DNA from 3 places in the Paenibacillus sp. A3M_27_13 genome. Region 2 is predicted to be linked to each of the others. Evidence: riboswitches for the same ligand, from Rfam matches in the RefSeq annotation. Region 2 holds a riboswitch; each other region holds the start of a gene.
The links. A riboswitch is a leader RNA that binds a small molecule or an ion and turns the genes downstream of it on or off. The one in region 2 is predicted to bind thiamine pyrophosphate.

Region 1: it holds a riboswitch for thiamine pyrophosphate, as region 2 does, so the genes downstream of both, NLX82_RS22365 (ECF transporter S component) here and thiC (phosphomethylpyrimidine synthase ThiC) in region 2, are expected to answer to the same signal.
Region 3: it holds a riboswitch for thiamine pyrophosphate, as region 2 does, so the genes downstream of both, NLX82_RS18245 (ABC transporter substrate-binding protein) here and thiC (phosphomethylpyrimidine synthase ThiC) in region 2, are expected to answer to the same signal.

What each region holds. Positions count from the first base shown of each region.
Region 1 is NZ_JANAVE010000008.1:150,901-155,592, reverse strand. It holds gene NLX82_RS22370 (ABC transporter ATP-binding protein) at 1-1,235, opposite strand, end outside; gene NLX82_RS22365 (ECF transporter S component) at 1,235-1,831, opposite strand; TPP riboswitch at 2,081-2,190, opposite strand; gene NLX82_RS22360 (TatD family hydrolase) at 2,235-3,032, opposite strand; gene NLX82_RS22355 (polynucleotide kinase-phosphatase) at 3,053-4,692, opposite strand, start outside.
Region 2 is NZ_JANAVE010000012.1:38,864-43,555, forward strand. It holds gene NLX82_RS25555 (hypothetical protein) at 71-223, shown strand; gene thiC (phosphomethylpyrimidine synthase ThiC) at 347-2,191, opposite strand; TPP riboswitch at 2,379-2,491, opposite strand; gene NLX82_RS25565 (IclR family transcriptional regulator) at 2,647-3,390, opposite strand; gene NLX82_RS25570 (alpha/beta hydrolase) at 3,689-4,692, shown strand, end outside.
Region 3 is NZ_JANAVE010000005.1:53,818-58,509, forward strand. It holds gene NLX82_RS18235 (ABC transporter permease) at 1-512, opposite strand, end outside; gene NLX82_RS18240 (MTH1187 family thiamine-binding protein) at 509-802, opposite strand; gene NLX82_RS18245 (ABC transporter substrate-binding protein) at 1,234-2,277, opposite strand; TPP riboswitch at 2,469-2,578, opposite strand; gene NLX82_RS18250 (pyridoxamine 5'-phosphate oxidase family protein) at 2,849-3,283, shown strand; gene NLX82_RS18255 (bifunctional 2',3'-cyclic-nucleotide 2'-phosphodiesterase/3'-nucleotidase) at 3,506-4,692, shown strand, end outside.

The DNA of each region.
Region 1 (4,692 bases), on a different contig from region 2:
GCAATACTCAACCGCCTTTTTTGGCCCAATGAAAGCTGATACGGATGACGCTCGTCCAGCCGCTCCAGTCCGAACTGTACGAGCATCCGATCGACCCGTTCCCGGCACTGTTCAACGGTGAACAAGCTCTTGGGTAACGAATACTCTAGTTCCTTTCGTACGGTGTGTGCTACGAATTGCAGCTCGGGATTTTGAAACGCGAACCCGATACGCTCTGCCAGTTGTTCCGTACTGCCTGCCTCAATTCCGCGCACGCTATAACGTCCCTGTGTGCGAAGTAAGCGCATCATGGAGAGCAGCAGTGAGCTTTTGCCAGCCCCGTTTTCACCGACCACGCCAATCCAGTCGCCAGGCTTCACCTGCGCATGCTCCACATAAATCACTGAACTTAAACCGCGGAGGCCACTAAAATGTTCCAGCTCCAGCAAACCAATCCCTGTACCATTCCCCGTACCATTCTGCTGTGTCACTGATTCACTCCAACGCGGCGAAGACGATTCATTCCATACTCCCGGGTACCACACGCCATACTCGGACAATGCCTGCCGCTGCCCATGAAATACTTCTTCCGCCCTTCCATCCGCAATGATCTCCCCTTGAGCAGAAAGCACCACAATCCGGTCCACATCATGGACAATTTCATTAATTTTATGCTCCACGATCACCAGTGTCTGGTCTACCGAAATGTTTCGAATGGTATCCCACACCTGTGTAGTGCCTTCCTCGTCCAACAAAGCCGTGGGCTCATCCAGAAAAAGCACTTCTGGCTCCATAGCCAGCACAGACGCAATCGCCAGCCGCTGTTTCATTCCCTGTGACATGCTGCCAATGGGCATGTGTATATCATCCGTTGATAGACCAACCTGTATCAGCAGCTCGCGAATACGGGATCGCATCTGCTCACGAGGAACCTGATTATTTTCCAACACAAAAGCCAGTTCCTCGTCTGCATATGACATACAAAACTGCGTATCAGGATCTTGAAATACAATACCTGAGACACTTGGGATTACAGCAGCATCGCATTTCATAGGCACTTCTATCGTGCGTGGAATCAGACCGCTTAACACTTGGAGCAGCGTTGATTTACCGCATCCACTCGGTCCCAGCAGCAGCAGCTTTTCCCCCTTGCGGACAGACAAAGACATATTGTGAAAAAGCAGCTCCTGCTCACCGGGAAATTTCAACCGAAGACGGGTGATCGAAGCCACTACATCTTCGGTTGCCTGGCTCATCAATCCAGCCCCTTATAATCTTGTTCCGTTGCGGGTCTCAAACTTCGCGTGACTCCGGTTACCTCCAATGCCCTGGCCAGATAGAACGCGAATACCCCGGCAATCACAATGCTGCCAATCATGCGAAAACCAATATACAAAACATAGTTCCAGGTCGAAAGCTGATCAATATACCCGTAGCTGAAGTCTAAAATTAGAGAAGCGACAGCCGCCCCAGCCGCAGCTAGCGAAGCAACCCACAGGTTTGCGTTCCGATACAGAAAAGCCGCAAAAAATAGCTCCGCTCCCAAGCCTTGCAGCAGGCCATAGTACAAAGTGGACATCCCCCATTCGCTTCCCAAAAAAGCACTGACCGTTGCCGCTGCCACCTCTGCCAAAATTGCAACACCCGGCTTGCGAATGATGAGATAAGCAAACGTGCCTGCCATAAACCACATGCCATACATCAGTTGCTCGGCGTGTAAACCGAATGGTTTCATCAAATCATAGGCAGGTCCCCATATTTTGTAGACTAACCCGAACACAACAGCGATCACAATCGTGACCAAAATATCAGTCAGCTTCAACCCTTTGGACGCTCTTACAGCAGTATTCATTATTGCGTGCTCCCCTTATCCTTATAATTGGCCTCTTGGCCATAAAAAAAAGCTTGTCTGGAGCTGAATCTCCAGGCAAGCTTTATGCGCAGTAAAAGGTGAAGCACCATACAAAACATCATTCGTCGATATGCCTTATATAACCAGTAGTCTAAGCTACTACACTGATACCAAGCCAAAGTCAGGGTCAAGGTAAAATGCTAGGACATACATTGTATCTATCGACAACCGCGAAACAAGCGGCATTCCTGTATAGTGTTCTTGGTTTCTCTACGCTGGCATTACCCAGATCAGATTTCACGGTCAGTGGCAAGGGCCACCCTCTCAGCCTGACTTTCTCAAGCTCCCGACAATGCTTTTTTAATTCACTATAATATATACCACATCTATGGCTTTGACAATCCTATAATCCGAAGAAACGTTTGGCTGTCTCCGTCGTGGCGATTTCGATCTCCATCATGCTTCGGCCTGTACATTCGGCAACCGTAGCAGCAATGTGAGCGAGATACATGGGCTCATTACGCCCTTCTTTAGGCTTCACGGGCAAATTACGCGGGGTCAAAAATGGTGCATCCGTTTCAATCATCAGACGGTCCAAGGGAATATCTCTGACCAGTTCACGCAGATGTTTGCCACGCCGTTCGTCGCAAATCCAGCCGGTGATCCCGATATACAGTCCCATCTCTACATACGTATGCAATTCTTGTTCCGTGCCTGTAAAACAATGCACCACTGCTTTATCGACAAGCCCTTGATACTCCCGCAGCATAGCAACAAAATCCTCATGTGCATCTCGTTCATGAAGAAATAACGGCATATTAAGCTCACCCGCCAGTTGGATTTGCTCCTCAAACCATCGGCGCTGCACATCACGCGGCGAAAAATCACGGTTATAGTCCAATCCGCATTCCCCTATGGATACGACCTGCGGCTGACTCGCCAGCTGGCGGAGCTGCTGGATCGTATCTGCGCTGCAGTCTTTGGCATCATGGGGATGCACGCCAGCTGTCGCATACAGCTTGCCCGGATAACGTGCTGCATACTGAGAAGCCTCTCGACTGCTACGGACACTGGTCCCGGTAATAATCAGGGGTGAAATCCCTACAGCTGCGGCTCTCTCTACCACCTGTTCCCGATCCGCATGAAACGAACGGTGCATCAAGTTCACGCCAATATCAATTAACGGTGTACCCCTTTCCATCTCAATCCCTCCTTCGCAAACTACAATCTCGGATCAATCGGCTCCGATTCCAGAGATAGCGCGGCAAGGACGCATTCATGAATACGATCTACCGTATCCTTGCGGACAAAACGTTCCACGCCTTCCATACCAAGCGCTCCTTCCATCAGGGCATGACGCTCCTTTTTGTTCGTTCGACGCTGCTTCAGACGCTTTAAATTCTCAGGGGCAAGATAATCCATACCGTAAATGATGTGCAAATACTTCCGGCCTCTCACCTTGATTGCAGGCTGAATCATCTTGTCCCGATTTTTCATCAAAAAGCGTTCCGGCTTGATCACAATCCCCTCATGACCATCCTCTGTCATCTCGTTCCACCAGCGAATGACCTCTTCCTCGCTTGCTTCGTCCGTGATAACGCGATACTCTGTCTCCATAAACAGGGAAGACAGCCCAGCCAGCTCCCGGTTTTGCTCCATATGCCAAATATGAGAATGGTCGAAAAAAGTCTTTCCGCTGTGTGCCAGCGTATGGAACGGTGCAATACGAATTTCATCCAGACCGTCCACATCCCAGCAATATTTTTGAAAAGCCTCTTGAAACGTTACGGCATTCGCGTACTTCTGTTCCATTTCCTCCAACCAGTCTCCAACCTCTCGACCTGCAACCTTCGCCTGCTTCAGCTTGTCTACCAGCTTACTGCGATCCAACAGAGCTGCCTCCCCCACATGCGCATACTGTGCAGCAATCAGTTCCCGAGCCTTGAGATTCCACGGTACAATTTCCGCATCCAGCAATACAAAATCCGTCTGGTTCCGTTCAAAATATCCAGCAGTCCGTAAATCCACATTCAGCTTCTCCATCACTTGCTTCCCAAGGCTTTGTTCAAAGAAAGCTCTCCCACTCCGACTATAGATCGTGCCCAATGTCGGGTAGCCTACATATTGAACAGCGGCCTGTTCGTTTTTGAATAATAGCAAAATAGCCCGGCTACCCATATGTTTTTTCTCGGCCACCATCGTTTGTACTCCTTGCCCGCGATAATAAGCCAGCGCCTCACGTGGATGCTCCAGATATCCTTCCTCTGCAGACACCGCTGGAGCAGGGCTCATCGTCGGTGGAATATACACCAGCTCCTCCATGGGTACCGTCACATGTGACACGGTATCTATAGCGGATTTGATCCATTCTCCTTGTACGCGCACTTCGCCATACGATTCCGTCAGCACACTGTAACCAGCGATTAGCTTGCGTAAATTCGGCGGGGAAAACCGTTTTCTCTGCCACCGGACAAGTGGGCTATCGGGATCATTCGCATAATTCTCATGTGCCGGAACGCTGACAAATTCCTTTTCCGGATAACGATAAGCGGTCAGCATACCGCCAAATACCACACCCTGATCAATATTCACCGTCTGGTTCACAAGGGTAGGCTGCGGTCTCGGATCATGTCCCCATACTACTATTTCTCCCGATTCATGGTCTACGAACCAATCCTTGCGGATCGGTGTTCCGTTCGCATCCTGTCCTTCCGTATCTCCATAGCGGCAATAATCAGAAATACGTGCCGACTGTTTGCCAATAAAATGATCCTTAATCCCGGCATGAGCTACGACCACGTGTCGCAATCCATTTCTGCCAAAAATAAGATGAGAGGGTGCATGTAGCAGAAAATCTCTCA
Region 2 (4,692 bases):
ATAGTCCTATACAGACGTTCTAAGCAACTCAATCTGAATTTGACAATATGGAATTGGAGGAATGACCTACATGAATACAATGAACTTAACCGTCCACACCCTGATGCCCTTTCACCACCAATACCAACGTGCCAACGCGGTGAGTATGCAGAAGAAAGAAGATAGCTCGGAGAAGAAGCTCAGCTTTCAGGACATTTTGAATGAAAAAATGGGTAAAAAATAAGGCGCCGTTTATCCGGTTGCAATATCCCACTTTACATAAGCTAAAAAGCCGTAGTTTCCTACATCGACTGTAGAGAACCACGGCTTTTTTTAGTTCATTTGTTCCTAAACTCACACGTTCGTTTTACTGACCGCCATCCCGATACTGCTCTGCCTTCTCACGCATCCCGGCAGCTACTGCTTCTTGAGTGTTCAGCCCCTTATCCGCTGCATAAGCGCGAATGTCCTGCGTGATGCGCATACTACAAAATTTGGGACCACACATCGAGCAAAAATGTGCTTCCTTGGCGCCCTCTGCCGGTAGCGTTTCATCATGGTAGGACAAGGCCCGCTCGGGATCAAGCGACAGATTGAACTGGTCCCGCCAGCGGAACTCAAAGCGTGCCTTGGACAAAGCATCATCCCGCTGCTGTGCCCGTGGATGACCCTTCGCCAGATCGGCAGCATGTGCCGCAATTTTGTAAGTAATGACACCCTCGCGGACATCATCCTTATTCGGCAGACCCAAATGCTCTTTAGGCGTAACATAGCACAGCATGGACGTCCCGAACCAACCGATCATCGCCGCCCCGATGGCTGAGGTAATATGATCATATCCGGGGGCAATATCCGTCGTGAGTGGCCCCAAGGTATAGAAAGGAGCTTCCTTACAAATCTCCATTTGTAAATCCACATTCTCTTTGATTTTATGCATAGGGACATGTCCTGGCCCTTCAATCATGACCTGAACATCATGCTTCCAGGCGATTTGCGTTAGCTCGCCCAACGTTTCCAGCTCTGCAAACTGTGCTTCATCATTCGCATCATAGATGCTACCCGGACGTAGACCATCTCCGAGAGAAAAGGCCACATCATAAGCTTTCATAATTTCGCAGATTTCTTCAAAATGCGTATACAAAAAATTCTCCTGATGGTGCGCAAGGCACCAGGCTGCCATGATCGACCCACCACGGGATACAATTCCCGTCATTCTATTCGCCGTCATCGGTATATACCGCAGCAATACACCCGCATGAATTGTAAAATAGTCCACTCCCTGCTCCGCCTGCTCAATCAGCGTATCGCGATACAGCTCCCACGTCAGCGCTTCTGCTTCGCCGTTCACCTTTTCAAGTGCCTGATACAGCGGTACAGTCCCAATCGGTACAGGAGAATTCCGAATGATCCATTCACGTGTTGTATGGATATTACGGCCTGTGGACAGGTCCATAACTGTATCCGAGCCCCAACGCACAGCCCAGGTCATTTTCTCCACTTCCTCCTCGATGGAGGAGGTAACCGCAGAATTACCAATGTTCGCATTGATCTTCACGTGAAAATGACGCCCAATGACCATTGGCTCACTTTCCGGGTGATTGATATTCGAAGGCAAAATGGCTCGTCCAGCCGCCAACTCCTGCCGTACAAACTCAGGCTCCACCCCTTCGCGGATCGCCGCAAATTCCATTTCGGGCGTAATGATCCCTTGCCGCGCATAATGCATTTGCGTCACTGTACGACCTTGCGAAGCACGAAGCGGACGGTTGGTCACGCCGGGAAATTCAACTGTCTCCCGTTTGGAGCCAGGTTTCAGTCCATTATCCTCCGGTTTGACGGCGCGTCCCTCGTAAGCCTCCACATCGCCCCGTTCCAGGGCCCAAGCTCGCCGTAATGGAGGCAGGCCCTGACGGATATCGACCTGATAGGCTTCGTCGGTCATGGGACCGCTCGTATCGTACACACGCAATGGCTCATGATGCTCCGTGCCCTGCGGCGTATGTGTAGGATGAAGAGCAATTTCGCGCTCTGGCACGGCAATGTCCGGCCGTGAGCCTTGAATATATACCTTACGGCTCCCTGGAAAGGGCGTTACCCCTCTGGCTTGCTCCCCGTTTGTCTTCTCTACCTCAACTTCTTTTGTTCCTACCAATCTTACTTCTGTTGATTTCAATTCTGTTCCTTTTGTTCCTTCTACTTCTGTCGGCTTCATTGTCCATTCCTCCCGTTTCGATGAAATGACACACCGATCCGGAACCATTCCCAGGGTGGCGCTGATCTATGCAAAAAAGCCGGTTCCCCAGGGAACCGGCTAATCTAACGAGGCAGCTATCCAGACAGTACGCATGTGGAATAATCCTATTCCAATGCGTCACCGTAGACAGCAGCCGCGTATACATTTCAATGGCCGATTACTTCCCTACGCTGGTATGATCCAGATCAGGTGCAAAGGGTCCGGAATCTTGCACGATTCCATCTCAGCCCGGCATTACAGGCTCCCCCAGTAACTGTGATACTTCTATTCACATGAGGCGGCTATAACAGATATCCCGCCATCCTTACCAGACTACTTTAAATTTATGGCTTTGGCAACCCTTCTAGGTTCCCTTTACCAAGGAGACGCTCCCCATCAAATCACTCTGCTTGCTTCAACTGTGTTCATTCTTGTTACGGAAGCATAAGCCCCATTTCCTTCGCCGCTTCAATCAAAATCGGAGCAAAGTCATGTAGCGTCTCGGGTGCAAGCCGACTGACCGGACCGGATACAGATAAAGCCGCAGTGACCTGTCCCTTCCGGTTTACAATTGGGGCAGCCACAGCAGCAGCCCCTGGCTCCCGTTCTTCATAGCTGGTCGCATAGCCCTTCTCGCGAATGTCCTGCAGCTGGGCTTTATAGACCTCCGGGTCTACTGAGGACGGCCATTCATCCCCGCTTAGCAGGGCTTCCAGCTCCTGCGGCGGCATAAAGGCTGCCAGCACTTTGCTGGAGGCCCCTACAGCCAGCGGCATACGCGCACCTACAGGCGCAACCCTGCGGATCGCCTGATTGCTCTGCACGGCTTGTATGCGAATACGCATGCTGCCGTCCCGTAAGTACAAGCTGACCGTCTCGCCCAGACGATCACGTAGTCCTTCCATTGCAGGCTGTAACAACACCGCCGGCTCGTCGCTTTGGGACAAGTGCGTGGATAGCTCCCAAATGCGGAAGCCAAGTCGATATTTTTCCGTTTCGGCATTCCGAACGACAAAGCCCCGATCCTCCAACGTAGTCAGCAGCCGATGAACCGTGCTTTTATGTAGACCAATTTTGGAGGCAATCTCCGTCAGGCCAAGATCCGAATCTGCGGTAAAACACAGCAGTATATCAAGTGCACGCTCTACAGCGCGAACGGTTAATTTACGGTCTTCCATCGTGAACCGCTCCTCTTGTATCCATATTCGTTTCACACTATGAAACATGGTTACATAAATTATATAGAATAGTCGCGGCTACTGTAAACCGATGTTTTTGTGACAACCATATTACAGAACGAGAACAAACATCGACAATTCTTTGCATCATTTTTACTTTTCCGGTTCAGGCGTTGACTTTGGATAATCCCCATCATACGATAATAGGTATCTATACGGATCTACACTACTATTTTCAAGTGGAATTATACCTAAATTCTATGAAACGAAGATCAATTTTATATAAGGAGGCTCTTACATGATTTCGACATCCCAGCGCAACGCTCAGCTACAGACCGCTGTTCAGGAGCCGTCCACCCCACTCTTTAATCCCCGTCTGCTGCGGTTCAAGCACGTTGTGATTGCTCTGCTGCTGTCGGTCGTCTTTTTTCTGTTGTTTTGTTTTATTGCCTTGCATGCTTACATCGCATGGGTACTTACGAATCCCACCGTTGCACCACTGTACTCTAATCCGATGCAGGCTAAAAGCATGCCTTATGAGGAAGTCAGCTTCCCTGCCAAGGATGGTAGCCGCATGGTACAAGGCTGGTATATCCCGGCGGACCAATCGCGGAAAACGATTATTTTCAGTCATGGCTATGGGGCTAACCGCGAAGAAAGCTGGATTCCCATGTATGATCTGGCGCATTATGCCCACAGTTTGAACTTTAATGTGGTCATGTTCGATTATGGATTTGCGTCACAAAACAGCAAAGCAGTCGCAACCGGAGGCAAAGCAGAATCCCAACAGCTCCTCGGAGCAATTCAGCTTGCGAAGCAACGCGGCTCGTCGGAGATTATCGTATGGGGCTTCTCCATGGGGGCAGGAACCGCTCTTCAGGCGGGCTTGCAAACCAAGGATGTGGACGCAATGATTTTGGACAGCACCTTCCTGCTGGAGCCAGATACGCTGTACCATAACATTCACAATCAAATTAATCTGCCAAGACATCCGTCTTTGGAAATTCTGGAGTTGCTGTTTCCAGTCTTGAACGGAACCAGCTTGCATCAAATTCCATATCAGGAAGTTAAAAAGGAAAACTATCCGTTCCCGATCATGTTTGTGCATGGTACACAGGATGAAAAAGCTCCTTATCCTATTGCGGAAAAGCTCGCTGCCAATCAAACCAACCCGCTTTCCAGTGTATGGATTGTTAAAAACGGGATACATGAGCTTATTTTCAGAGAGCACCCTCGTGAATATTTGCGACGGGTATCGACGTTTCTAAGCAGTGTACAGGAGCTGGAGGACAAGAAAACCAT
Region 3 (4,692 bases), on a different contig from region 2:
ATAAAAATAGCCATGCGGCTTGCACCCGACATCCGCATATAGTTCATCATCGTACGGTCTGTTCGAGTCAGCCCGTCCATGGCCGCTACAGCCACGGGGAAAAAGCATACTAGGGTAATGACCATCAGCTTGGGCAGCACGCCAAAACCAAACCACACCATGAGCAGCGGTCCCAGGGCGATGATTGGAATGTTTTGGCTCAGAATAAGCAGCGGATACAGGGCGGATTTGAGAAAAGGGATTGTATGAAGAACGATGGCGATCAACAGTCCCGTTGCTGTCCCTATCGCGAATCCCGCAAGTGTCAGACGAATCGTAGCCCATGTATGGGCACCAAGCAGCGCCGTCTGGGCCATGCCCTCTTGTACGATGAGGGATGGAGCAGGCAGCAGCCAGGATTCAACATGCAAATAGGAAACCGCCCCCTGCCAGGCCGCTAAAAAGAAGAGGACCGCCACAAAGGGCGGCCATACGCTTTTCCACCAGGATGCGTTCTTGCCTTTCGGATTCATGGGCGATATTTCTCGGTCAGCTTGTTCATGCTGATGCCTTGTAGGTTATGTGCGATTTTGATCTGTGAAATGACGCTGGGACTGCCCGCTTCCGTCAAAGCCTCGTGCATTTCTTTAACCACTTTCAGCAACTCGTCGAGCTCGCCCTCCATGGTCGTATCCAATGGATTCACCTGATGTTTGACACCGGAGCGCTGAATGACCTCGATCGCCTTATCTACATACGTGTAAGAGTCCTCGTTATTAGGAGTTTTAGGGATTACTTGAATACTGAGCAGTGTGTTAGCCATGCAAATTCACCTGTCCTTTATTGTTTAAGTTATAGGAAAATAAATTGGTTTAAGGCGGGGAGACCGCTTCGCGTTTCATTTGATCTTACGATCGCTTCGCTTCTCCAGATTCAAATGAACCACTACGCTGCCAACCGCCTTAAAAGCACCCTATTTTTAAAGCTGGTTTGTGTGGCATTTTTAACACACAAGCGCACCTACTTAGCGCTTAGATAATATGAAAAACTAAAGAATAAACCAAGTAGAACGAGAACGAAGTGGGCGAAATGGTGCTGTACAAGCGTTAGCGTTCGCCTTTGTACCCAGATTTCAACCTCTGGATATTCATAAAAGAAATCTGGGTACAGCAGCGATGGGAAGCACCATCCGACTGCGTAGTGGCGCCTCGTTCACTTCTCTAGTTCAGTCTTATTTAGCGTTTTAACAAATGATCAACGCTTGGGCAGGAAACCGTTTGTGAAGGCTTTATCGACTTCCAAAGGCTTGCTGAGCAGCTTGCGTTCGTACATCCAGTCCGAATAGTTTTGCCATACCTCCGCTTTTTGCACACCCCATTGCGCTGCATCGTCCTGATAACGCGGGCTTAGCCATTTTTGGCTGGCAAGCACCAGTTTTTTATCCAGCTCCGGTACAGCTTTGCTTAAGATGTCTGCGGCTTCTTCCGGATGAGCGATAGTGTATTCATAGCCTTGTGCGGTAGCGTCCATGAACGCTTTGACCAGCTCGGGATCATTTTTTATTGTCTGTTCGTTGCTCACAATTACAGGTGTATAGTAATCGAGGCTTTTGGAATAATCTTTTACATACAGCATATCCAATGGCTCACCTCGAAGCTGGGCCTCGATTCCGGTCCATGCGTAGAAAATCCAGGCAAAGTCGATATCCCGCTTCACGGCTGTAAAATAGTCTGCATTGCCCATGTTGATGATCTTCACTTTGCTCACATCGCCTTTGTCTGAATCCATGATGGATTTCATGACCGCTTCTTCTACGGGAGAGCCCCAACCGCCGTATTTTTTACCTTCAAAATCTTTCGGGCTCTTAATTCCACGATCTACCGGGGCTGCGAAGCCTGAGGTATTATGCTGAATCACCGCAGCGATGGATACAAGCGGCACGCCTTGCGTACGAGCCTGTGTGACGCCTTCTTGGTAGCTGATACCAAAAGGTGCAGCATTAGAAGCAACCATTTGATCAGCTCCGCCTGAACCAGGTTGAACAATTTGGACATTCAAACCCGCTTTTTCGTAAAATCCTTTGTCCTTAGCGACATAGAGTCCCGTATGATTCGTATTGGGTGTCCAGTCGAGCACGACTTTAACATCTTTGAGCCCCTTTGCCGGAGTAGACGTTTGAGTGTCGGTAGCGGGAGCCGCTTCTTGGGATGTGGGGGGACTTCCACCGCAAGCGGTCAGGGTCAGGGCCATGAGCCACAGACTGATCAGTCCCAGGCTTAATATTTTCATGCGCTTCATCGTTGTGTTCTCTCCTTTAATTACCCGTTATCCGTCCAATCAGACAGCTTAAGTTCCCCATTTTCTAAAAATAACATCTGCCGGATGCGATCTTTCCAACAACTTAATCTTCAACAAAAAAAGCGCCCCGAGTTTCCGGGACGCTTGCGCTTGTATATACCAAAGTAAGGGATGGTCCTATGTAAAAAAGGCACATCTTGCTTAAGCATTCCTACGCTGGCATTACCCAGATCAGGTTGTAAGGGTCAGTGTCTTGGGACACACTCTCAGCCGGCCGATTCCAGCACCCCTGGCATTGTATGGTTTAATGGGTTCATTTATTCGGGTTTACTACGACGATTATATGCCTTGAATGCGGGTCTGTCCAGCATGAAGGGAGAGATGACGGTTCATTTGCCGAACCACAGGGTACACTTTTACTGTGAGCTTTGATCTGAAAATGAGCATGAATCAATTCGATTCGATCCGGTCATGTTATTTTCAGAACAGCTACGCAAGTAGGTTCAGATGGGCTGGTGCCCAATGGCGTGGCCGTAGAGAATTCTAATTCGTGAAAAGGAGTTGTTGTACTGTGGGTAAAACGGAAACATTGGATCGCAACCAACTGGAACAAGCCATTGTGAAGGCTTTGGATAACAACAAATTTTGCTCGTTAGGTACGGTAGAGGGTGGCAAACCGAAAGTACGCTATATGGCCCTTTTTAACGATGGAATGAACATTCATCTGGCGACAGATCGCAAAACGCATAAAGTAGAGGAGCTAAAGGACAATCCGAATGCTTATCTGCTGCTGGGTTATGAAGTTGGCGGTACGAAGGAAGTCGTAGAAGTGGAGGCTACCGTCCAGATCACAGCTGATGAGGGGCTGCGCAAACAAGTGTGGAACGATTCCTTGAAGGAATGGTTTTCCGGACCGGATGATCCCGATTATGTCATTCTGGACGTGAATCCGACACGCATTGAGTATGTGGGTCAGCAATCTGAGCGCCAGGTTTGGAAGAAGTAATACGAATATAAATGGATAAGCCGGTGAATCTCCGAGTTTTTTAGGAGGTTTGCTGGCTTTTTATTTTTTTGAGAAAATTAATTATTTTTTCATAAATAATTTAAGTAAATGACTACTCTTTTATCTGGCGTTGGATTAAAATAGAAATGGTGGGTTCAAGGCTTACATATATGTGCAAAAGTATGTATATGAGGCATACACCTTAATGAGGAGGGGTATATTTTGTTATTTCGTAAAAATTGGTTTAAAGGGTTTACAGCAGCAGTTGTGGCTTGTAGCATGCTGGTGTTTTCGGCCGCTCCATCCTGGGCAGCTAGCGATTCTCGCGATAGCGCTACGGTGAATTTGCGGATCATGGAAACAACGGATATTCATGCGTCGCTGATGAACTATGATTACTATTCAGACAAAGAAACCAACGAATATGGCTTGATTAGCACAGCTGGTTTGATCCAACAGGCGCGTAGTGAAACAAGAAACAGCATGCTGTTCGATAACGGTGATTTGTTACAGGGCAATCCATTAGGCGATTATATGGCCAGAAACAAAACCTATGAAAAAGAAGGCGGTGTCCATCCAGTCTACAAGATGATGAACTTGATGGGCTATGATGCGGCGACAGTGGGTAACCACGAATTCAACTACGGTCTCGATTTTCTGGAGAAATCGCTCAAGGGAGCCGATTTTCCTTACGTAAATGCGAATGTTTATGTTGACAAGGGGGGGCAAGCTACTAAAAATTATTTTACCCCTTATCGAATTCTTGATAAAACGGTAACGGACGAGAAGGGCCAAGAGCACATCCTTAGAGTGGGCGTCATCGGTTTGGTCACACCACAAATTATGCAGTGGGATGAAGCCAATTTGAAGGATAAAGTCGTTACGAAGGATATTGTGGAAACGGCGAAAAAGTTTATTCCTCAAATGAAGACGGAAGGTGCTGACATTATTGTCGTGCTTGCGCACACAGGTTATGAGGATGTGCCGCAAACGCCAATGATGGAGAATGCCGTTAAATATTTAAGCCAGGTGGACGGAATTAACGCTATTTTGTTTGGGCATGCTCATAAATCTTTCCCCGGCCCTGATTTTAAAGAAATGAAGGGTGTAGATCTAGATAAAGGAACCATTAACGGCGTACCGGCTGTGGAAGCTTCCTCATGGGGCAAGGATCTGGGTATTATTGACCTGAGCCTGGAAAAGAGAAACCGCGAGTGGAACGTAACTAACTCTCAGTCTGAAGTACGTCCGGTTGTGAGTACCACTAACCAGGCTGTGCAGTTTACTCCTGACTACAAACTGACAGATTCGATCAAGGAAGAGCATCAAGGAACGCTGGATTATGTTCGCCAACCTGTTGGAACAACGACTGCACCGATTAACAGTTATTTTGCATTAGTGCAGGATGA